Regions from separate parts of the Prochlorococcus sp. MIT 1306 genome, predicted to be linked through region 2. Evidence: predicted binding sites of a transcription regulator. Region 2 holds the regulator's gene; each other region holds the start of a gene.
What was found. The regulator NtcA, encoded in region 2, controls nitrogen genes in cyanobacteria. The targets are predictions, from matches to a motif close to GTANCNNNNGNTAC.

Region 1: SIB74_RS06100 (DUF4278 domain-containing protein) is a predicted target of NtcA. The motif match lies at 3,297-3,310, and genes of this name have one in related genera.
Region 3: glnA (type I glutamate--ammonia ligase) is a predicted target of NtcA. The motif match lies at 3,142-3,155, and genes of this name have one in related genera.
Region 4: SIB74_RS11190 (CbiX/SirB N-terminal domain-containing protein) is a predicted target of NtcA. The motif match lies at 833-846, and genes of this name have one in related genera.

The regions. Positions count from the first base shown of each region.
Region 1 is NZ_CP138959.1:1,193,071-1,198,565, reverse strand. It holds gene SIB74_RS06120 (glycosyltransferase) at 1-594, opposite strand, end outside; gene SIB74_RS06115 (hypothetical protein) at 805-987, shown strand; gene SIB74_RS06110 (hypothetical protein) at 1,246-1,608, shown strand; gene SIB74_RS06105 (hypothetical protein) at 2,378-2,788, opposite strand; gene SIB74_RS06100 (DUF4278 domain-containing protein) at 3,045-3,212, opposite strand; gene SIB74_RS06095 (hypothetical protein) at 3,796-3,945, shown strand; gene SIB74_RS06090 (SIMPL domain-containing protein) at 4,294-5,073, shown strand.
Region 2 is NZ_CP138959.1:1,817,028-1,822,522, forward strand. It holds gene dcd (dCTP deaminase) at 1-162, opposite strand, end outside; gene SIB74_RS09180 (cob(I)yrinic acid a,c-diamide adenosyltransferase) at 162-776, opposite strand; gene rph (ribonuclease PH) at 918-1,652, shown strand; gene ntcA (global nitrogen regulator NtcA) at 1,727-2,461, shown strand; gene SIB74_RS09195 (DUF3084 domain-containing protein) at 2,527-3,732, shown strand; gene SIB74_RS09200 (resolvase) at 3,729-4,160, shown strand; gene SIB74_RS09205 (DUF3146 family protein) at 4,144-4,401, opposite strand; gene pth (aminoacyl-tRNA hydrolase) at 4,401-5,021, opposite strand; gene SIB74_RS09215 (TatA/E family twin arginine-targeting protein translocase) at 5,029-5,304, opposite strand; gene psbH (photosystem II reaction center phosphoprotein PsbH) at 5,339-5,495, opposite strand, start outside.
Region 3 is NZ_CP138959.1:1,134,218-1,139,712, forward strand. It holds gene SIB74_RS05805 (M48 family metalloprotease) at 1-810, opposite strand, end outside; gene glnA (type I glutamate--ammonia ligase) at 1,656-3,077, opposite strand; gene SIB74_RS05815 (pyridoxal-phosphate-dependent aminotransferase family protein) at 3,652-4,836, shown strand; gene SIB74_RS05820 (nucleoside deaminase) at 4,778-5,269, opposite strand; gene SIB74_RS05825 (pyridoxal phosphate-dependent decarboxylase family protein) at 5,372-5,495, shown strand, end outside.
Region 4 is NZ_CP138959.1:2,228,520-2,234,014, reverse strand. It holds gene SIB74_RS11195 (ferredoxin--nitrite reductase) at 1-472, opposite strand, end outside; gene SIB74_RS11190 (CbiX/SirB N-terminal domain-containing protein) at 1,013-1,798, shown strand; gene cobA (uroporphyrinogen-III C-methyltransferase) at 1,795-2,580, shown strand; gene ureC (urease subunit alpha) at 2,623-4,347, opposite strand; gene SIB74_RS11175 (urease subunit beta) at 4,384-4,701, opposite strand; gene SIB74_RS11170 (urease subunit gamma) at 4,711-5,013, opposite strand; gene SIB74_RS11165 (urease accessory protein UreD) at 5,092-5,495, opposite strand, start outside.

The DNA of each region.
Region 1 (5,495 bases), 620 kb from region 2:
TTGCACCATCCATTCAGCGGAGCAGCTGCAGTTAATACGTGGTACCAGGCTCAGTAGATCTGCTTCTTCCTCAATCGCCTGATTCAGTGCACGCTTGAGGGTTGCTGGGTGAAGCTCCACATCTGCATCTACAAACAGCACCCAGGTGCTACTCACAAGCTCCATTGCGCGCGAGCAGGCCCAGTTCTTGCCTACCCAACGCTGCGCCAAGGGTCTTGGTCCGGCGTTGAAAATTGTAAAGCGACCTTCCTCGAGCTTTAAGACTGAGGCCACATCGCTTGCAACTTGAACGGTTTCATCAGTACTCCCGTCATCAACCAACAACACTCTCCAGTTATTGCAGGGTGGATCACTGGTCAAAATGCTGCTCAGGCACACCTTGATGTTGGTGGCCTCGTTATAAGCAGGAACAACCACTGTGAGCTCAGTTTTCTTGAGGGTTTCCACCTTGCTAGGTAGCTGCCCAGGCTGAAACTGCTTGGAATTTAAGGTTGGAGCATTTTGGAACACACGTACAAGACTGAACAGCAGCAGTAACAAGCCGAGTGCTGCTCCTGCAGCAAAGACAATCAAGATCCAAGTAAGGATCAACAAAATTGTTTCCCTAAAAAGTCCTTCTATCAAATCATCTCAAGGAGTAATCGCGGAAATCTGTTCCATAAGCATTTGCGGTGACAGCTGGAATGACCAGTTAACGCTGTAATCAAAATCACAGGTCGCCATGAGCACAGTCACTCACTAACTGATAAAAGCCATAGATAATCATTGCATCAATGAATCAATGATCATCATTTGGCTATACCCATGACAACAAATAAATTCGAATTAGAAATCGAAAAGATCATCACACTCACTATTGCGATTGGCTTTGTAACGACTGTTGCCACATCAGCTTTTACAGAAGTCAATGCGCAGTTGAATACCAACTCAAATGCTGCAGGCCCTCCCTTTGAAAGACTGCAGAATGAAGTCAAGGCGAAGAACTGAGATTGCCTTAATAAGGCTTGCTAATCCATATTTGCTGATTGCTTTTTGCGCAAAAAAATAAAATATGATTTTCTAATATTAGGTGTATTTGCTCGTAAAGTTTTTGTTAGTAATAATCAAAGCCCATTTTTTTCAAGCTTGCCTATATCCCGATGTTTCTATGCATGCACGTACAAGCAGATGCCACAATGGCTGAGGTTCCTTTGCGCAGGGTATCCCGCATTGTCAGTCGAGAAGCCCATTGAGCCAAGCACTGTGATGCAGTTTCAGACCGAGAAATTGCGTCGAACAATCCAGGAGTGTCAGGATCTTGACACCCTACGTGGCATCGCAATGCAATTGTTGCAACTTCACGAGAAAAAAAGCGCAATTGCAGAGTGGGCAACAAAAAAGGGAGTTGATGCTGAATGTCGAGCACTTGTGGCCGAGATGGGTAACAACAACAAGCTGGCCAACACCTTTCAAATAATACGAACTGACGGCCAATCAGATGAGATCGCTGGTAGGTATTTTTCCAGCTATGATGAGGCACATAATGTATTGGAAAGATATTATGCTGATCTCAGCTGTTGCGATGAGGATGAAAGAGAATACTATGACATTGTTGAGGTAAATAGCTAAGGCATGATGCCTAAACCACCCCTTACCATTAAGTCAAGTGGAAGTATTTGCCTAAAACAAAAAAGGAAATTCAGCATCGCACCTTCCTTGTTGATCTGATCAAAAACTGAGAAGTGACTAAGGGGAAATGCTTGATAAAAGCGGAAACAGCACTTTGGTTTAAGTGACAAACTAATGACGTCTTTCTTGTTTATTCAGTCTATGTGATTGAAAAAAAAGATTCTGGAAATTAATTAACTAGGCAGAAAGTTGCCACTTAAATCTAAATGCATACAGCGCAGGACTATCTTGTTTAATCAACAGATCTGAAAAGCCTTGGGAGGCCTATCTATGGTCTTTCACCAGGGCAAATCCCAGCCCATTCGACCAAATAGCCAAATTCCTAAGGTGACCTTGGCTCCAGTTGTTAAAAGCCACCAGCCCAAGAGCTGCTTTTTAGTAAAGCCAAACAGCATTTTAGCAAGAGCTTAGTCAGTACCATTCATAGCCCACCAAGCGGTCTGTTAGCTACCAGCTGTAGTGGTTAGTCAAAAAAGAGCCCCCAGCTGTCGGTCTGGAGGCCTGCATACCTTGCTCAATTCAAATCAAAACGCGCTCAAAAGCCTTGCGCTCTCGTAAGTAATACTCATTGCTGTATCCCGAATCAGCTGGTTTGCAGGAGGAGAAACCAACCTCGCTTACTTGGATATGTGAGGGCGGCCAGCTCTGGGCATGGTCCCAGTGATAATTGGGGAGGCTTGCCAACACACAAGATAAAAAAGAAGCTCAATCAATCGGCATCTGTTTCCGCTTTGATTCTGTAATAGCGATCAACTCCGAGCCATTTCCAAGTCGCTCTAGCCGACTTTGGTCCCATAAAGGCAGCCACTAGAAGGATTGGTAAAGACACCCAGACAGCTCCTGCTTGAAACGTTAGCCAAATAAGCCATCCCACAAATACAAGTTGAAGCAGACCAAGAATGGTAAAAACTGTTCCTCTGGGGTAGCGGAAGCCTTTGTAGAGAAGAACTGTGCACATGCCAAGGGTGAATGCTGGGGGCATCGCCAAAGCGATGTTCTTCACCCAGAACTCAAGCAGAGACGTATGCCCATAGATGGGGATACCGCTCAATGAGGGGTTACTGGCCAGTAGTGCTAGCAGGAATATGACGGTTAGACCTGCGGCGATTTGACGACTCATGGCTTCGTTGGAACACCCTCTGGAGATAGCAGGTTCTGATGACACTCGCAGTGACTTGGTGCAAAACCAAGTCAAGCAATCCTGGCATCCACAAGTCCCGAACTGAGAAGTAGAAACAAGATGACTTGATGATCGCGAAAAAGCTTTGCAAGAAAGCTGCAAATAGTTGAGAGGCGCTAGACAAGCTCAGACCACAAAAAAGCCCCGACGAGCGGGGCGAGGTCAAAGGGTTTTTCAGAAGTGATTGCCAAATGAATTACTTCTGGTACTCCTGTCCGCGATAGGTGAGCACAGGATGGGCCTGGGCTGCTTTCAGCTTGTTGTTTGCGTAGACAGTGCGGCGGTATGTCAGTTCTACGAGTTGCTTAGGTGCAACTTCTTTGTGCTGGGCATACTGCTGGCCGCGATAAAGAAGCGTGGTCATGATTCAGAGTCCGAAATGACGTCCAAGTCCCCGTTCCATGGCTTGGCTCGAACTGCGCCCTGCAATGATCAGGGTGAACGTTTGGTAGCTATCGCTACAAACGAATTATGCACTTTGCGCGGCAGGGTTTGTTGTTCATGCGGATACAAAATCCTGCATGGATCGCGCCTCTTCGCTTTGGATTACAAGGATGAAGCTGTTCTGGAAATCAAGATACGGTCTGAATTCTCTCTCAAGCTGTCGTTCCAAAAGGGACCATTCACGACTTTTGCAAGGCCGTGGTCGCAACAAATCTTTACGAGTATGGATGAATAGGGGGGTAAGTATCCTTGCAGAACGTACAGCAACTTTCGCTATTGATTTCTTGATCGAATGTGTGCTGGTCCTTAAAAGGGAGCTAATCAGAGTGAATGAGAACTGGGCATAGTTCAACCAAAAGAATCAGTGACAAGATTCAACAGTAGAAATACTTAAAATCGTCAGTGAGGCAGGAGGCTCTGCTGGCCTCCCTCAGCGGGCCGGCATTCAGCTCAGTCCTAATGAGCAACTCTCCTAAATGAGACGAGAAAAACTGAGAATCACAATGAAAAATCCCCTTGGTTTCCGGACCCAGGGGATTGGACGTCGTCCATGGCTAACTTCGCATCTGCTTGGGGAAGAAGCTGTAATCAAGGCACCAAGCGAACGTGCCGAATGTATCGATCATCCAGATCAGTATTCACTATTCCCCTGAGCTACGTATTTATTTTCACGTTTTAGGATTGCCAAAAGTCTAAATATCAAGAATTATAAGCATAGTAACATTTAAATAAATTGAACAAACTAATGAAAAATGAGTACTGAACTGTGCACCGATAAAATGTAATGAAATATCTAACGATCACTTTCCATGCATCTAATCTCAAAAGAAAGAAGAGGGGTGTTGTCGTTGATGGGATTAAAGAAAAAAAATATCAATAAGCCAATCTGAGTATTGTGACTATCATCATTTTCGTGCAAGTCTGACAAGGTTAAGTTAACAAAAAATTGACTAGCCATTGGCACGAAAATCACTAGGATTGGTTAATAGAGTCAGCTAGTCATGACCTCACCGCAAAGTCGAAGCTTGCTAAGCAAGTGGACTGATAATACTTGTCAGTTGCTGCGACGCACTCCACCACTGGTCTTTGCAACGGCTGTTTTCGTGTGCGGAATCGTCGCAGCATCGTCAATCTTAGTCAAGGGAATCCGCAGTAGTAATGACACAATTACTGTCACCGGAGCCAGTACAGAGCGTATTACGAGCGACTATGTCGATTGGTCTGTAAATGTTCAACAAACTGGCTACAACCAGCAGGCTTCCTATCAGCTGCTAAAACCATCGTTAGAAAAAACGATGGTCTTTCTAAAAGCCAATGGAGTCAAGCCTGATGAGATAGAATTAGGGACTGTTAGGTCTAATAAAGATCAAGTTCGCAACCCAAAGACGGGAGAGCTGCTATCAACAACTTGGACGACAACTCAGGCTGTTCTGATAGGAAGTTGGGATGTTAAAAAAATCCACGTGATTTCAGGAAAGATCAGTGCCCTAATTGGTGAAGGGGTACCTCTTTCAATTAATCGACCCTCCTACACTTTTACAAAGCTTGCAGCCAAGCGAGTTGACATGCTCGCAAAAGCTACTCGTGATGCACGCAAACGAGCAAAGGTTATTGCCCAGGAAGCAGGCTCAAGTATTGGCGCAATCACCAACGCCGATACCGGCACATTCCAGATCACAGTCCCTAACTCTACACAAATGAGTAGTTATGGATCATACGACACCAGCACAATTAAAAAAGACATCACCGCAGTTATGGGGGTAACATTTCGGGTTGAATGAAGACTGAATAAGTCTATAGAGTTGCGGCTTTGTTTTATTAACAAAAATACGATTGATGATTGGATTAAGCTGAGGATTCTCATGGTTTATGTTAATATATTGCCGATGATTTGCATTCTCTTTTGTTGATAGCCTGATTTGAAATCATGAGTCTGGCTAAAGTTCTCTAATGCCTGACCCGAAATCGTGCATTGCATGATCAGGATAAGGATTGTCAAGAATTTGATTCCACACTTGCCAAAAGATTAAGCACTAGCTATTGGATCTGAGCACCATTCGCAACGTTTTCTCGAAAGATCTTGAATTGAAAAGAGAATCTATTCAAAGGCAGGGTAACCATTGCCAGCCAATTGCCAATAGTTTTGAACGATCGCCATCAGCCTCCACCCCAGTCAAATGCAGAAAATTTTATTGAATCCAAT
Region 2 (5,495 bases):
CTTCGCAGAGAGCCTTAGGTCATAACCAAAGGAAGAACAGCCAAAACTAAGTACAGGCCGTTGATGCTGCTCAGGATCAAGATGTCGAATCAATCCGGCTTGAAAGGGTTCAAGCATCCCTGCTGCGGCCTGTTCGGTGATCCAACGGTCGTTTTTAAGCATTAGAAACCACGACGCAACTCAGTGACCTGATCAGCCATTGCCATCAGGATCGATGGCATGACTGAGCCAGTCAAGATGACATCCATCGACCCAGGGCGCTGCTCCAGAGTTGTTAACACATCAGCTTCATTGAGATAACCAAGAGCAATCGCCAGACCAACCTCATCCAACACCATTTGATCAAAATCACTCGCCAAGATGCGATCCCGACATTCCTGCCAAATGGCCTCCACGGCCTCAGGTGCGCTGGAGTCAACGGCAAGCGTTGAAGCAGGCTCAGACAGACAGCCAGGAACCGCCGGGCGCAGCCACTCAAGTCGCCCACATAGGCGCACACGCCCATCTGGGCCTTGATCTACTCCTCCCTTGAGGAACTGAGCCACCAACACACGACTTCCCAGACCAGCCGCTCTTAACGCCTGACTCAAGACAACAGAAAAACTGCCTCGATAGGGGGCTGTATAAACCTGAAGCTGCCCTTCAGGAGCTACCAGATGCAGCAGACGCCTATCAGCAACTGCTGCCAAAGACCGACTCCCATCACTCTCCTGCAAGCGATGGTCCGTTATGCACGGATCCACGGAGCGATGGCTAGGGCTCAGACTGGCAGTCATAAAAGTCTCAATCGCCCCGACTAAACCAGCAGAAATCAAATGTAGCGGTGGGAAGCTGCTTAACAAGGCTCTTGACACTATCCATGGTGTAAAAGCACCTGTTTCTGCCAGGCTCAGGTCATCTCACCCACCAACAGCACGATGCTCACATCCCCCCAGTCACGTGCTGACGGCCGCCTTGCTGACGATATGCGGCCCCTTCAGATCACATGGGATCCAATGGGCTTTGCCCTCAGTTCCTTAATCATCCGCACTGGTCGCACCGCAGTGCTCTGCAGTGTTTGCGTTGAAGAAGGTGTCCCCCGCTGGCGCAAAGGCCAAGGCAAAGGCTGGCTCAGCGCCGAGTACCGCCTTCTCCCTGGGTCTACACCGCAAAGACAGAACCGTGAACTGCTCAAGCTTTCCGGACGCACTCAAGAAATTCAACGCCTCATTGGCCGCAGCCTGCGCGCCGTGATCGACATGGCCGCTCTTGGGGAAACCACCCTGCGAATTGATTGTGACGTCATTCAGGCTGATGCCGGCACACGTACAGCCGCCATCACCGGCGCTTGGATCGCCTTAAAACGAGGCTGCGATCGCTTGCTGGAACAAGGCCTGCTCACGCATCAACCCGTCATCGACCAAGTTGCTGCAGTATCCGTTGGCTTAGTCGATAGTTATCCCCTCCTTGACCTCGACTACAGCGAAGACTCCAAGGCTGATGTGGATCTAAACGTGGTAATGGGCTCCAATGGGCACCTATTGGAGCTGCAGGGCACCGCTGAAGGGGCTCCATTCAGCAGGAATCAACTCAACGACTTGCTGAATCTGGCAGAACCAGGCCTACAACATCTACAAGCCTTCCAACGTTCAGCGTTAATGCAAGAAGACTAAAAACCGTCACCATTGCTACATGGTGGTGGAGGTCCACTCCCTAACTTCATATTTCTGCCGTTTGCTGCGCAGCCATGACCGGCGTCATCCGCGGCTTCAGCCGTTACGCCCAGCAACCCTATGTTCAAGGGTCCGGAAGCATGGCCAACTCGCCTGCTCCAACCCAGAAAACCCTGCTGGAAGTCATCCGTGAACTGGATGGCGCCAGCAACGAAATGGTGGAGCGTTCCAAAACCATCTTCTTTCCTGGCGATCCTGCCGAAAAGGTTTATCTCATTCGACGCGGCGCCGTTCGGCTATCTCGGGTCTATGAATCTGGTGAAGAGATCACCGTGGCATTACTGCGTGAAAACAGCCTATTTGGCGTGCTCTCTCTGCTCACAGGCCATCGCTCAGACCGTTTTTATCACTCCGTAGCCTTCACCCGAGTGGAAATGATCACAGCGCCAGCCACCTCAGTTCGCCAGGCGATCGAAAACGACACCAGCGTGGGGTTACTTCTGCTGCAGGGTCTCTCAAGTCGGATCTTGCAAACCGAGACCATGATCGAGACCCTCACTCACCGCGACATGTCATCAAGGCTTGTGAGTTTCCTACTAGTCCTCTGCAGGGATTTCGGGGTTCCAGGGGAACAAGGAATCACCATTGACCTACGCCTCTCACATCAGTCCATCGCTGAAGCAATCGGCTCGACTCGCGTCACCATTACTCGCCTGTTGGGAGACCTGCGCAATTCAGGTCTAGTGCAAATCGATCGCAAGAAAATCACCGTTCTTGATCCGATTGCCCTTGCTAAAAAATTCAACTGATCCCCGTCCCAGTCCAGGATGGTGAAACGGGTTGAAACTATTCCTGATCCCACCCGCCCATTGTCGTGACCGGCTGGCTGCTGATCCTCTCCCTACTCGTCCTCGGTGGTGTGCTCTCCACCCTCGGCGATCGACTTGGCAGCCGTGTAGGCAAAGCAAGGCTGAGCCTGTTCAATCTCAGACCGCGAAGGACAGCCGTATTCATCACCGTTCTCACTGGCAGCCTGATTAGCGCCCTGTCCCTAGGACTGATGCTGCTGGTCAGTCGACAACTGCGAGTAGGACTTTTTGAACTGGATGACCTTCAGGCCAAACTCCAACAAAGCCGCGATGCCCTCAATTCAAGTCGGTCGGCCCAGTTCAATGCCGAGCTTGATCTCAAGCAGGCCAGGTCGGACAGCAATCAGGTTCAGAATGAACTGAAGGAAGCCAAAAAGCGGGCTGACGCCCTTCGCAACGAACTCGCACCACTACAAAAACAAAGACAACAGCTCGAAGCGGAACGAGCTCGTCTCAGTCGCGACATTTCCAAAAAAGATGCCGACATCCGCCGAACGGAAGTTGAACTAGCCAATGTTCGCAGCAGAATTAGCTCGGCTGAAAAAGAACTGAAGCAACTCGAGACCAACCTCATTGCCTTACGTCGAGGGGATGTTGTGCTGAGCAGTGGGCAGCAACTTGCCGCAGCCACCCTGCGGCTCGACAACCCCAGCCAGGCGAAAGCTGTCATCGACCGCCTACTTCAGGATGCAAACCTGGAGGCTTTTCGACGCGTACGTCCCGGTGAAGAAGCCAATCGACAGATCCTGCTCGTGCCACGCACCGATATCAACCGCATCGAACAGATCATCCGAAAGCCAGGCACCTGGGTGGTCTATGTGCGCTCTGCCGCAAACGTGTTGCGTGGGGAGAACGTGGTGTATGCCTTCCCGGATGCTCGCCAAAATATCAACATCGTCCGACAAGGCGAAGTCCTCGCACGAACGACTCTTGACCAAAACGAGAAGAGCAGCGAAACCGTACGCAACCGACTTAGCCTCCTGCTTGCATCAACTCTGGCAGAGGTAAAAAGACGCGGATCCCTCAGTTCAGGACTGCAGTTCGATGGCAGTGAAATGAACCGGCTCGGCAAGGCATTACTGAACCGTTCTCAAGAGCGGATTGAGCTAGAAGCCGTGGCACTCCGCAACAGCGATACGGCCGATCCGGTAGCAGTTGTCCTTCAGCCCGTGGGTGGTCCTTGGACAAAGATTCCCGTAGACAAACCATGACAAAGCTTGTGGCCGTAGATCCTGGTCGCAATAAATGTGGATTAGTTCTTGCCGATACAGCAACAAGTGCTGTGCTTGAGGGGAAAGTGGTGGCCGCAGCCGCGGTGCTCGACCTCATCATGCATTGGCAAAACCAAGCACCCTTAGAAGGCATCTTGATCGGCAACGGCACCAGCAGTGAATACTGGCAAAACCTTCTGCTGCACATTGCCCCCCTGCATGTAGTCGAAGAACGTGGGAGCACACTGCGCGCCCGCCATCGCTATTGGGAGCTATGGCCCCCAAGCAACTGGCGCCGCTGGCTACCCCGAGGAATGATCCTGCCTCCCCATCATCTGGACGCCATAGCCGCAATGGTGTTGCTTGAAGACCACCTCGGGCAACAACTCCTTTGGCCCGGACCACCCAACTTCAGAATCGGGCCCTAACAGTGAACATATAATCCCCACCAGGCTCAAGGTGGTAGTCAGCCTTAACGAGGAAGCGCAGTAAAGCATCCTCAATCAGTGCTCGACCAAGAGAGGGTTCCACTTTCAGTTCACCCCGATCGAAAGCCCAGCTGAACTGCCACTGAAACCCCCCAGCGGAGACCTCCCCATCCAAGCGTTGGTCGGCAAAGCTTTGCCGGTGAACACAGAGGCGAGCCGTGGTAACAGGCAAATGACTCATCAGCAGGCAGAACAACCCTCCGGTTGAAAAGCATTGAGACGATTACCTGCCCGTTCCAACCCAAGGCACTGAATCAGATCCAAACCCATCAGCACCTCATCGAGCACTCGATCGACTAGGAGGCTCTCCTGCCGACTAAACACCCCGAGCACATGCGAGACGGTTCGAGCTCTTCGTTCCTCAGAGGTACAACCTGGAGCACCGATCCCGATCCTCAGACGACAAAAATGCTGAGTCCCCAGATGTTGAATCGCGCTGCGCAAACCATTGTGACCTCCTGCACTTCCCTGGGCGCGAAGCCGCAGTCGACCCAAAGGCAAATCCATGTCATCTACTAGCACCAGCAACTGATCAACCTCCAAGCCAAACCAATCGATGGCTGCACGAATCGCCCGACCGCTTTCATTCATATAAGTCTGAGGCATCAGCAATCGAACCCTCTCTGAGCCAACCCCCACTTCCGCCATCAGTCCATGGAACTTTGTTTGCGGCCTGAAACTGACTGACTTCTGCGCAGCCAACTTATCGAGGGCCATGAAGCCGATGTTGTGACGGGTACCGACATACTTTGAGCCTGGATTACCTAGGCCTACCAATAGACGTAAACGACCCGGCCTCATACCACTCTCAGCTGGCGGGAGGGTTTTTAGCCTCCTGAGGGGTTTCACTTATTGCATTGGTGTCTTGCTGCTTGAACTCTTCCGTCGCAGCCTGTTCGATGGACTCAGGTTCTGCCATCGTTTTATGAATCTCGCGCTCGAATTCCTTTGAGGCTGCCTGAAAACCTTTCAAGGTTTTACCAAGGGTGCGACCAAACTCTGGAAGTCGTTTAGGTCCAAATACAAGCAGTGCTATGGCGCCGATAACCGCCATCTCGGGGAGACCGATGCCGAACACATTCATAGGCGAACCTCAGCCCAGCAGAGCCGAGGACAGTCTATTCAAAGCTGATGCTTTGGAGGAGAAGCGACTGGTTGTAGATCTGCAAGATGGTCACAAGGAAAATCAGCAACATGAAGCCGATCACAGCCATCACTGGGGTAGTGCCCCAACCAGGCACTACCTTGCCAGGGGCGTAGCCGGGTAGAGATTTG
Region 3 (5,495 bases), 680 kb from region 2:
TGTACGTTTGACAAAATTAGGGGCCAAGCCTTGCATCTTGCCAAATGCCTCTCCAGATTCAGGTGCTAACTTCATTGCCTTATTAACAATTGTTGGTGCTATTTGCTGTGCAGACAAGTTTTGCATGGCGATATTAAACTGAGTCTGTTGAAGTGAACTTGAATCTCCGCCTATGGCTGCTATTCCTCCAAATATTAACGCCATTGTTCTTTGACCAGACTGTGCATTATGAGCATTTTGCACTGCACTAGCAATCTTCTTACCGGCTTTTTTGTCAAGCTCTTTATTTTTCTTGGCCATTTCTTCAGAATGATTTTGTGTTATGTGAGCCAACTCATGGCCAATAACACAGGCAGCCTGATCAATCTTGCCAGTCAATTCTTTAAGCATCGCTACATTTATATAGAATGTTCCAGCGCTACTCATCGCAAATGCATTCGGGCTGCCTGCCATGGTCTCTACAACCTGAGCTGCCCAAATATCAAAATTTGAGCTTTGATCTATTCTAGGCAAAAGATTAATTGCTCTACATTTTTCGCTTTTTGGATCAATGCCAAGCATTCCTGAGCAATTAGCTCCTGTTCGGACAGCAACCCTAATAGGCCTTTTTATTGCATTTGTAGTAATAATACGATCAGTCAAGCGATAAACAAAATATAGATCAGGATCCATCAACTCCTTGGCTTTATCGTATGCCAAACTCTTTCTCTCTTTGAGATCGTTCGCCTGCGCAGGTAATCCAACCGCACCATTGCTGACAATAAATGGAAGCAAAAGAATGGGAAGAAAATTGCCGAAATTCCAATTCATTTACCTTGTTTATTTTATTTATATAAAAACAATAACTCTTTTGACAGCTCTCGTCTCTTAATGGCGGACAATTGAAGCAATTGCTTACTATTAATATTCGATTGAAACCCTGATAGCTTGCATTGCCAGTTGAGCTTGGTTCAATGATAGCGATTGACTTTGCGAAAGCCTAATTTACATAAGCATCATGCGAAAGATTACTGTTATTTGGTCTATGTGAATAGGCCCCTTTAAATAAGATTCTAGGAATTCGAAGGCTTAATTAGCAGTCAGATCGCTAATCACTCTGAAATAGCTTCCACTAAATACATTCATCTGTGATCAGCCGCATCAAGAGCAAGATTATTATTGTTTAAATAAATGCCAGCCTGCAGGAACATTGTATTTCTAGCATTCGAAACCCTTCCCTCCAGCTTTGGAGAGATCGATTGGCAATGGATCCTTTCTGTAAAAGCTGATAAAAAACTGCAGGGAATTGAGAATAACTGCTGCAAGAACTACTTTGGAGGCGAAAGAGCACTCATAAAGAGATCTGCTAAGCTCATCAACAATTAAAGCATTGTTTCAATCATTTTGTAATCAACAAAGACAAGCCGGATGAAAATTTGCTCTTTCTTGATGTTATCGGCCTTTCCTTATGGCTTAAGGTCGGACTTGAGAAAAGATGTGGAACTTCTCAAACTTGCTTTGAGCTCTTGCATTAATTATAGGCCAAAAGCATTATAAATTGACTACAAATTGATTATCTATCATATAAAAAAGCCTCTGATTCTATAAATCAGAGGCTTTTGGCTCTCTTAGAACGCGAATGGGGCTTAAGATCTAAGCACAAATTGCAATTACTATTAAGCGTCGTAATACATGGTGAACTCATGGGGATGAGGCCTTTGGCGCAATTGCTGCACCTCTTCGTATTTGATGTCAATCCAGTTGTTAATGAAGTCTTCAGTGAAGACTCCCCCTTCCATGAGGTAGTTCTTGTCTGAATTTAATGCTTCGAGCGCACCATTAAGTGAAGCTGGCACTGTGGGGATGCTGGCAAGGCGTTCTGCTGGTAGTTCAAATAGATCCTCATCGAAACCATCGCCAGGGTCAATTTGGTTTTTAATGCCGTCAACCCCCGCCATCATCATTGCGCTGAAAGCTAGATAAGGATTGGCCAAGGCATCGCCTGGGCGGAATTCAAGACGCTTGGCTTTCGGGTTTGGGCCAGTGAGCGGAATGCGAACAGCTGCAGACCTATTGCCCTGGGAATAAACAAGGTTTACAGGAGCTTCAAAACCTGGCACCAAACGCTTGTAGCTATTGGTTGTGGGGTTGGTGAAAGCTAGGAAGGAGGGAGCATGCTTAAGGATGCCACCGATATACCAGCGAGCCGTCTGTGACAAGTTGGCATAGGTGCCTTCTCCAAAGAAGAGGGGCTGGCCTCCTTTAAAGAGGCTCTGGTGAACATGCATCCCGGTGCCGTTATCGTTGAACACCGGCTTGGGCATAAACGTTGCCGTTTTACCGTACTTACGTGCAACATTCCTAACGATGTACTTGTAAATCATCACGTTGTCCGCAGCTTCAATCAGCTCAGCGAACTTCATCCCCAATTCATGTTGGCCAGCACCAGCAACTTCATGGTGGTGCTTCTCCATCGGGATTCCTAATTGCCCCATCAGCAGCAGCATTTCAGTACGGATGTCCTGGGCGGTGTCGTTGGGTGGAACCGGAAAGTAGCCCTCCTTCAGTTGGATCTTGTAGGCAAGGTTGCCGCCTTCTTCGATGCGACCGCTATTCCAAGGGGCCTCAATCGTGTCAACGCTGTAAAAGCAACCACCTTCACCGGAGTTGTAGCGGACGTCGTCAAAGATGAAAAACTCTGGCTCAGGACCAAAAAAGGCTGTATCGGCTAGGCCAGTGCCGGCTAAGTAACCGAGGGCTTTTTGCGCAAGCGCCCTGGGGCATCTGGCATAGGGCTCGCCGCTACGAGGTTCCCGAATGGAACAGATCAAGCTAAGAGTCTTGTGGCGATAAAAGGGGTCGATCCAGGCCGTACTGGCGTCAGGAACCATATCCATATCTGATTCGTTAATGGCCTTCCATCCACGAATGGAAGATCCATCGAAAGCCAAGCCATTAGTGAAGGCTTCCTCATCAATCAAGTCCGAACAAACGGTGAGGTGCTGCCACTTGCCGTGCAGATCAGTGAACTTGAGGTCAATCAGTTCAATGCCCTCGTCCTTGATCTGGCGGAGGACGTCTTGGGGTGATTTGCCCATGGCGAAGATGAGGCCGAGCCGGCGATAATAAAGCGACCGTAATCAGCCGCATGGCCTTCTTTTTGTAGCAGCAGGTACCTTCTGCTGAAGCCTTGTTTTCTTTCTGGGTGGATTCCGTAACCGTTTCTGTCAGCTTGAGCTGATCTAAGCCTGGGAGAGCTTTATTGCTGGATCACTGATTTTGATTGTTTAGCTTCGATATCCATCAACTCGTCCAAGTCGTCCAGTCGTCCTCAATGGCTGATCTCATCACAGGGTTGATTGGTTGCTACAACCATCTTCTTTCAGCCTTCGCTCGATCTTCATCAACGATTTTGAAGCCTGCTTTCAGTCAATGGGGATCAGTATTGAGCCAATGACGACGGATCAGGCTTCAAAGGGACTTTGCTAGACGAGCTAGCGTTTTTTGACTTACTTCCCTTCTGCTGCCAAGAGATTCGAAAAAAAAATCAGTATTTTTTCATTGCTGTCGTTATTGATTGACCTGCTTGCTTGCCGTTGCAATCCCTCAAAAAAAGTCCCGGGGATGAAGGTTGACTGCTTAGGCTCTAAACAATTGAACTAACCAAGGGCCTTGGCGACGACGCAAACCCTTCCCCAGGTTGACCAATCTCATAAGACGGTTCTCGAACCGATTGCCACGCCTACCCGCTTGCTGTTTGGGCCTGGACCCTCAAATGCCGATCCCAAGGTGCTTCAGGCACTTGCGCGCTCTCCGATTGGCCACCTTGATCCCCTTTATCTGGAATTAATGGGTGAGGTTCAGGAGTTGCTCCGCTACACCTGGCAGACCGACAACCGTTTCACACTGCCGATGAGCGGCACTGGTAGTGCCGCCATGGAGGCGACCTTGACCAATACCGTTGAACCTGGTGACACGGTATTGGTTGCGGTAAACGGTTATTTCGGCAATCGCCTTGCCGATATGGCTGCTCGATATCGAGCCAATGTTCAGTTGATTGAAAAACCTTGGGGAGAAGCCTTTTCCCTTGCAGAGCTAGAAGCAGCTTTGATCGAGCATCGCCCAGCAATTCTGGCTCTAGTGCATGCAGAAACATCCACTGGCGTTTGTCAGCCAATGGATGGTGTCGGCGATCTTTGCCATAAGCACGATTGCCTTTTACTGCTAGATACGGTCACCTCCTTAGGTGCTGTTCCGGTTTTTCTGGATCAATGGAAGGTCGATCTGTCTTACAGCTGCAGCCAGAAGGGGCTCAGCTGCCCTCCTGGTCTTGGTCCTTTCACCATGGGGCCCCGTGCCGAAGAGAAGCTTGCGGCCCGTAGTAGCAAGGTGCCCAATTGGTATCTAGACGTTTCGCTGCTTAATCAGTATTGGGGAAGCGACAGGGTTTATCACCACACTGCGCCGGTGAATATGAACTTTGGGATGCGTGAAGCCCTGCGATTACTTGCGGATGAGGGCCTTGAAAACGCTTGGGATCGTCATCGCTGCAATGCCGAAGCGCTCTGGGCAGGGCTCGAGAGTCTTGGTTTGGAGTTGCATGTACCTGAAGCCTTGCGTTTGCCCACACTCACAACTGTTTGCATTCCTAATGGAGTGGATGGCAATGCCTTCCGCTTGCATTTGCTGAATGAGCACGGCATTGAAATCGGTGGCGGATTAGGAAGCCTGGCTGGCAAGATCTGGAGGATTGGTTTGATGGGATACAACTCCACCCCTAAAAACGTTGAGCTGTTGCTCAATCTGTTCGAGTCAGAGTTACCTCGTTTTCGTGAAAACGTTGCCGTTGCTGCTTGAACCAGGCTTCTAGCTGCTGCCTAGCTTCAACTTCCATCACACCGCCTAGAACACGCATTTTGTGATGCGCACTGGGGTGGTCCCCCAGATTGATTGTGCTACCAAGCCCACCTCGCTTGGGGTCGTGTGCAGCAAAGATCACCTGGCCCATGCGCGCTTGTGTTAGTGCTCCCGCGCACATCGGGCAGGGTTCCAGAGTGACAATCAGGGTGCAGTCATTAAATCGCCAATCACTTCTTAGCCAGGCAGCCTGTCGGAGTGCGATCAGTTCTGCATGGCCTAATGGATCACGTCCTCGATGCCTTTGGTTGCTGCCATGGCCGATACAGCGGCCATCGGCATCCAGCACTACGGCACTCACAGGAACTTCTCCAAGACCGCCAAGTTGTTTTGCTCGAGTCAGTAGCCGCAACATCCAACAGCGGCATTGCATGTTGGTTAGTTCAAGAGGTTTCGCTAAAGGCACCGCTAAGTGGCAGCTCCTGATCAAACAATGCCATCAGGAGGGAGAATGGAACTTGTATGACGAGCGTTTTTGGCTGGCACTCCCCAGATAAGGCCGACTGCGACCTTGGCGCCCTTTGCCAAGCCTGACCGTTTCGATCCAGAACTGCAGACTTTTCTGGAGCAGGCCAGTGCTCGACTTTGTCAGTGGTTCG
Region 4 (5,495 bases), 410 kb from region 2:
TTTCAAGAGGGTCAATCCCAGCCAGTGGATTTCCTGTGACATTGCGTGGGTTATCAAAACCTGATTGGATTGTGTTGAGACCTGCCTCTTCAAGACGTCTGAGGATTTCGGGAAGATCACTCAGTAAAACACCACGAAGCTGTAGGTTTTGGCGTGTTGTGATGTCGCAACTGCCGTCTTCTCCGTAGCGACCCACGATTGAGGCCACTACTTTTATTTGGTGGCTATTGAGAACACCATTGGGTATCCTTAGCCGTAGCATGAACTTGCCAGGAGTTTTGGGTCGCCAGAACATTCCATACCATTTCAGGCGCAGTTCGAGGTCTGTTTTATCGACCTGTTCCCAACCAACCTGAGCAAAGGTTTCAAGTTCATCACCAACATCTAAGCCATCTTTAAAAGCTTTGTTTTGCTCAATTTTGTTGAGCTTCTTTCCTTGGAGAAATTGTTTAGCAGGAGAGCTAATAACCATGACATTTTGTTGAAATTAAACTTGAAAAGAAGTGATCATGTTTTTCAAACTTTATTTGCTTATTCGATGCCCATGGTTTTTAGACTCTGCCATTATTGAAGTAAGGGTAAGTTGCGAATGGAGTCATTAAGCCTGATGGAAGAGGGCATTGGCGGTATCAGATTGAACAAAACTGAGCATTTGTGTGAAATTAAAGATTTGGTGTCTTTGTATACATTCTGAGCCCGGCTGATGTTGGCTGAGCTAGGGGTGTTAAGGAGTCAGGCCACGCTGCGAATGGAGTCATTAAGCCTGATGGAAGAGGGTATTGGCGGTATCAGATTGAACAAAATTGAGCATTTGTGTGAAATTCAAGATTTGGTGTTGATCGATACATCTAGGTGCACAAGTTTCCTTCTTTATGGTTGCTGTGTATAAATTTTAAGTGATTTCAGTATTGGCGGCCTATCTCTCCCAGCCAACGGATTGTGCCTTGTCTGAGCATTTTCCACACACGGTTCATGGCAGCTAAATCCCTTTCGAAGTCACTGTTAAAGCGTTTTGAGCGGTTTGCACCCTGTCTGCCTTGGCGACCACTCGTCCTCAACCGAGTTTGCGACTGTGTGCGATAGCGACGGGATGCCATGGTTGCAGTCGACTATTAAGACTGGAATGACTTCACCAGTTTCGGATGTCTTAGATCCGTGGCCGTTGTTACGAAAGCATGAGGAGGTTGGTTGTAAGCGCGCTTTGCGTTTGATCGTGCATGGCCGTGCTGGTGGGTATGTTCCTTCTTGTGTGCGTTCTTTTGCTCTGCAGGTCGCGCAACGTCGAGGCACACCTGTGCTGGTAGAAGCCTTAACGGCTACTGATCGCCATGAGCAGAGTGCAGATCCTATTTGGCTGGTTCCTTTGTTGTTGCTGCCTGGTTCTCATGTTCGAGAGGATGTGCCGTTGATTCGTCAGCGACTTCAGCAACAGGGTGTGAACATCAGGTTGGTGCCTTTCTTGGGTGCCTGGCCCTCTTGGTGGCGATTGTTACAGGAGTGGGTGCAGCGTCAGGATTGTCGTGATGGCTCTCTTGTTTTGGTTCACCATCCCCTTCGCCAGGGTGTTGCTCATCGCTATTTAAGTTTGCTTCAGCAGCGGCTGGCGTTGCCCATGCTTTCCTGGGACGACTGGCATGCTGATCTCGCTGCAGCGAAGGAGGCATCCAAGCCTCTTTTTCTCGCCTTGGCGCCAATCCAGATGACGCAGACGCTGCGCGATTCTGGGGTGATGACTTCCCTACTTGAGATTGAGTTATTTCGATTGGGTTTGATTGATTTGCTGGCTGCATTGCCATGAGCTCTTTGGACTTTGGCACTGTGTATTTGGTGGGTGCAGGCCCTGGTGATCCTGATTTGCTCACACTGAAGGCTTATCGTCTGCTTCGCCAGTGCGGAGCCTTGGTTCACGATGCTCTGGTGCCTAAGGAAGTACTCGAGTTAGTACCCGAGTCTTGTGAACGGCATTTTGTTGGTAAACGTCGAGAACGTCATTGGGTCCCACAGTCCAAGACAAATGAGTTGCTTGTTGAATTGGCTCAGCGTCATTCCTGTGTAGTACGCCTAAAAGGTGGTGATCCTTTTCTGTTTGGGCGGGGTGGTGAGGAGGCCGCCTATTTGCAGAGTCATGGGGTATCGGTGGAGGTGGTCCCTGGGATTACAGCGGGGATGGCTGCGCCGGCCTATGTGGGTATTCCTCTGACCCATCGTTGTGGTGGTAGTTCTGTCACTTTTGTGACAGGTCACGAGAAGATCGACAAACAGCGCCCTTCTGTGAATTGGAAGGATCTTGCTAGCGCAAGTGACAGCCTGGTGATTTATATGGGTTTGCATAACCTTGCTTATATCGTCGAAGAGTTGATTGCCGGTGGACTCGATCCAGCTACGTCCGCAGCAATCATTCAACAGGGCACTGTCGTAGGTCAGCGCTACCTCAAAGCTCCCTTGGAACAGTTGGTTCAAAGGGTGCAGAGCGAAGGGTTTGCAGCGCCGTCGATTGTGATTGTGGGTGCAGTAGTTGATGAACAGGTGGCAGCGTGTGCTCCTCAGCCGGCTGAGGTTGTGATGCCGATCAAGTCTTGATCTATGACTTAGCAACCTAAAGGTAGATGTTGAATTTAGCGTTTAGATTAGGAGATATCGCTGGGCCATTGGTAGTTCTTCTGCGGGGTCGCATGTGAGTAAATCGCCGTCGGCGAACACCTCGTAAGTTTGTGGATCTACCTCTACTTTTGGTAGTGAATTGTTGTTGTGCATTTCTGCTTTGCCGATCGTGCGGGTGTTCAGAACGGGAATGCAGGCACGTTGCAGCCCCAGCTTGTTGGGAAGATCTGTTTCGATGGCCGCTTGGCTCAGGAAGGTGAGGCAGCTGGGGGCAAGGGCTTTGCCGAATGCTGCAAACATTGGTCTGCCATGGACTGGTCCAGGTGTTGGAATAGAGGCATTAGCATCGCCCATTTGCGCCCAGATGATTGAGCCGCCCTTGATGACAAGTTCTGGCCGCACGCCGAAGAAGCCTGGCTTCCAGAGCACCAAGTCTGCCAGTTTGCCTACCTCTACTGAGCCAACATGGTTGTCAATGCCGTGGGCAATGGCGGGGTTGATCGTTACTTTGGCGATGTAGCGCTTTAGGCGGTTGTTGTCGTTACGAGTGCCACGTGGATTGGCAGCATCTTCTGGCAGAGGGCCTCTCTGAACTTTCATCTTGTGAGCGGTCTGGAATGTTCTGCTAATCACCTCTCCGACTCGTCCCATCGCTTGGGAATCACTGGCAATGATGCTGAAGGCACCGAGGTCGTGGAGAATATCTTCCGCGGCGATCGTTTCGCGACGGATGCGCGATTCGGCAAAGGCCACATCTTCAGGAATCGCTGGATCTAGGTGGTGGCAAACCATGAGCATGTCGAGGTGCTCTTCCAGGGTGTTGCGGGTGTAAGGCCGGGTTGGATTTGTGGAGCTGGGCAGCACGTTGCTTTCACCACAGATACGGATGATGTCTGGTGCATGGCCTCCACCGGCCCCTTCGGTATGGAAGGTGTGGATGGTGCGTCCGCCGATGGCTCGGATTGTGTCTTCTACAAAACCTGCTTCATTGAGCGTGTCTGTGTGGATGCAGACCTGGACATCAAAGCGATCGGCTACCGAAAGACAGCAGTCAATAGCTGCTGGAGTGGTACCCCAGTCTTCGTGGAGTTTGAGGCCGCAGGCACCGGCTAGTACTTGCTCCTCGAGAGCTTCAGCTGTACTGGCATTGCCTTTACCAAAGAAGCCAAGATTCATCGGCAATCCTTCGGCTGCTTGCAGCATGCGGCTGATGTGAAAGGAGCCAGGTGTACAGGTAGTGGCATTGGTGCCTGTTGCTGGACCTGTACCACCACCGAGCATGGTGGTAACGCCGCTAGCCAGGGCAGTCTCGATTTGCTGTGGGCAGATGAAATGGATGTGGCTATCGATGGCGCCGGCTGTCACGATGTGACCCTCTCCAGCAATGGCTTCAGTGCCTGGGCCGATCACAATGTCAATCTCGTCAGTGATGTCGGGATTGCCAGCCTTGCCGATAGCAACGATCCGTCCATCTCGCAGGCCGATATCTGCTTTGACGATCCCCCACCAGTCGAGGATCAGGGCATTGGTGATCACGGTGTCAACAGCACCATTGGCGCGGGATTGCTGGGATTGCCCCATGCCGTCGCGGATCACTTTCCCTCCACCGAATTTGACTTCTTCGCCGTAGGTGGTGAAATCGCGTTCCACCTCCAGGATCAATTCGGTATCTGCCAGGCGCATGCGGTCGCCTGTGGTTGGGCCGTAGGTTTCGGCGTAGGCCTGGCGATCCATCCGGTAGGCCATAGCAATGCAGCGAAAGGGACGAGGTGTAGAAGCTGTTCAGTCGAGTGGTCCGTTGACCAGACCGTTGAAACCGAAAACCTTGCGGTCACCAGCAAGGGCAACCAGGCGGACGTCACGTTCGTCGCCGGGCTCGAAGCGGATCGCTGTTCCAGCAGGGATGTCCAATCGGTGCCCCCGTGCAGCATCACGATCAAAGTGCAGAGCTGTATTGGTCTCGAAAAAGTGAAAGTGGGAGCCAACTTGAATCGGTCGATCGCCACTATTGGCAACGCGCAGGGTGAGGGTTGGCCGGTTGCTGTTGAGTTCAAGCGTGCCCGGTTCAGGAATCAGTTCACCGGGGATTAGCGGAGGCATGGGGATTTTTTAGCGGATGGGGTCGTGGAGGGTGACCAATTTGGTGCCGTCCGTAAAGACAGCTTCAATTTGTACCTCCGGGATCAGTTCGGGAACACCGTCCATCACCTGGTCGCGACGCAGCCAGGTGCTGCCTTCGGCCATCAGTTCCGCGACGGATTGGCCGTCACGAGCGCCTTCGATGACAAGGAAGCTGAGCCAGGCCACGGCTTCAGGGTGGTTGAGCCGCAGGCCGCGCTTGAGGCGTCGTTCTGCAAGCAGGGCAGCGGTGACGATCAGGAGTTTGTCTTTTTCCTGGGGGCTGAGGTGCATGGAAGCCAGGATTTCATTTCAGTGTGGCGAGGCAACAGGCGGCTGATGGTTCTTTGTGAACCTTTCTTTTGAGAACATTCACTCCTCTTGCAGGGGCCATTCTCTGGGCGGTTGAGGAGTGCTGAGCCGCCGCAGCTGGCGTGTGCGGGCCCAAAGGCGGGTAAACCATTGACGTGCGGCTTGGCTTGATGGCCCTATATATCGGGCCACTAAGCCTTGATTGAGACCACCACAAGCCATGGAACCTTCTAGGTTTGCGCGGTCTGTTCGACAGTTCCGCAGAAGTGTCTCCATCACTTCGGCAGTCAGGGGATCCGGTGCGGCCCAAACAAAAGATCCGAACACGGGTTGTGTTCCCATGCCGTGCAAACTCTGCAGCACGTCGCTGTTGAGCTCGAGTTGATCGACTAGTTCCCATTGACGACCAATCGCGGTTTGTCGGCAGATCTCCAGGCTGGACCTCCAGCAGCCTTCGTTCAGTG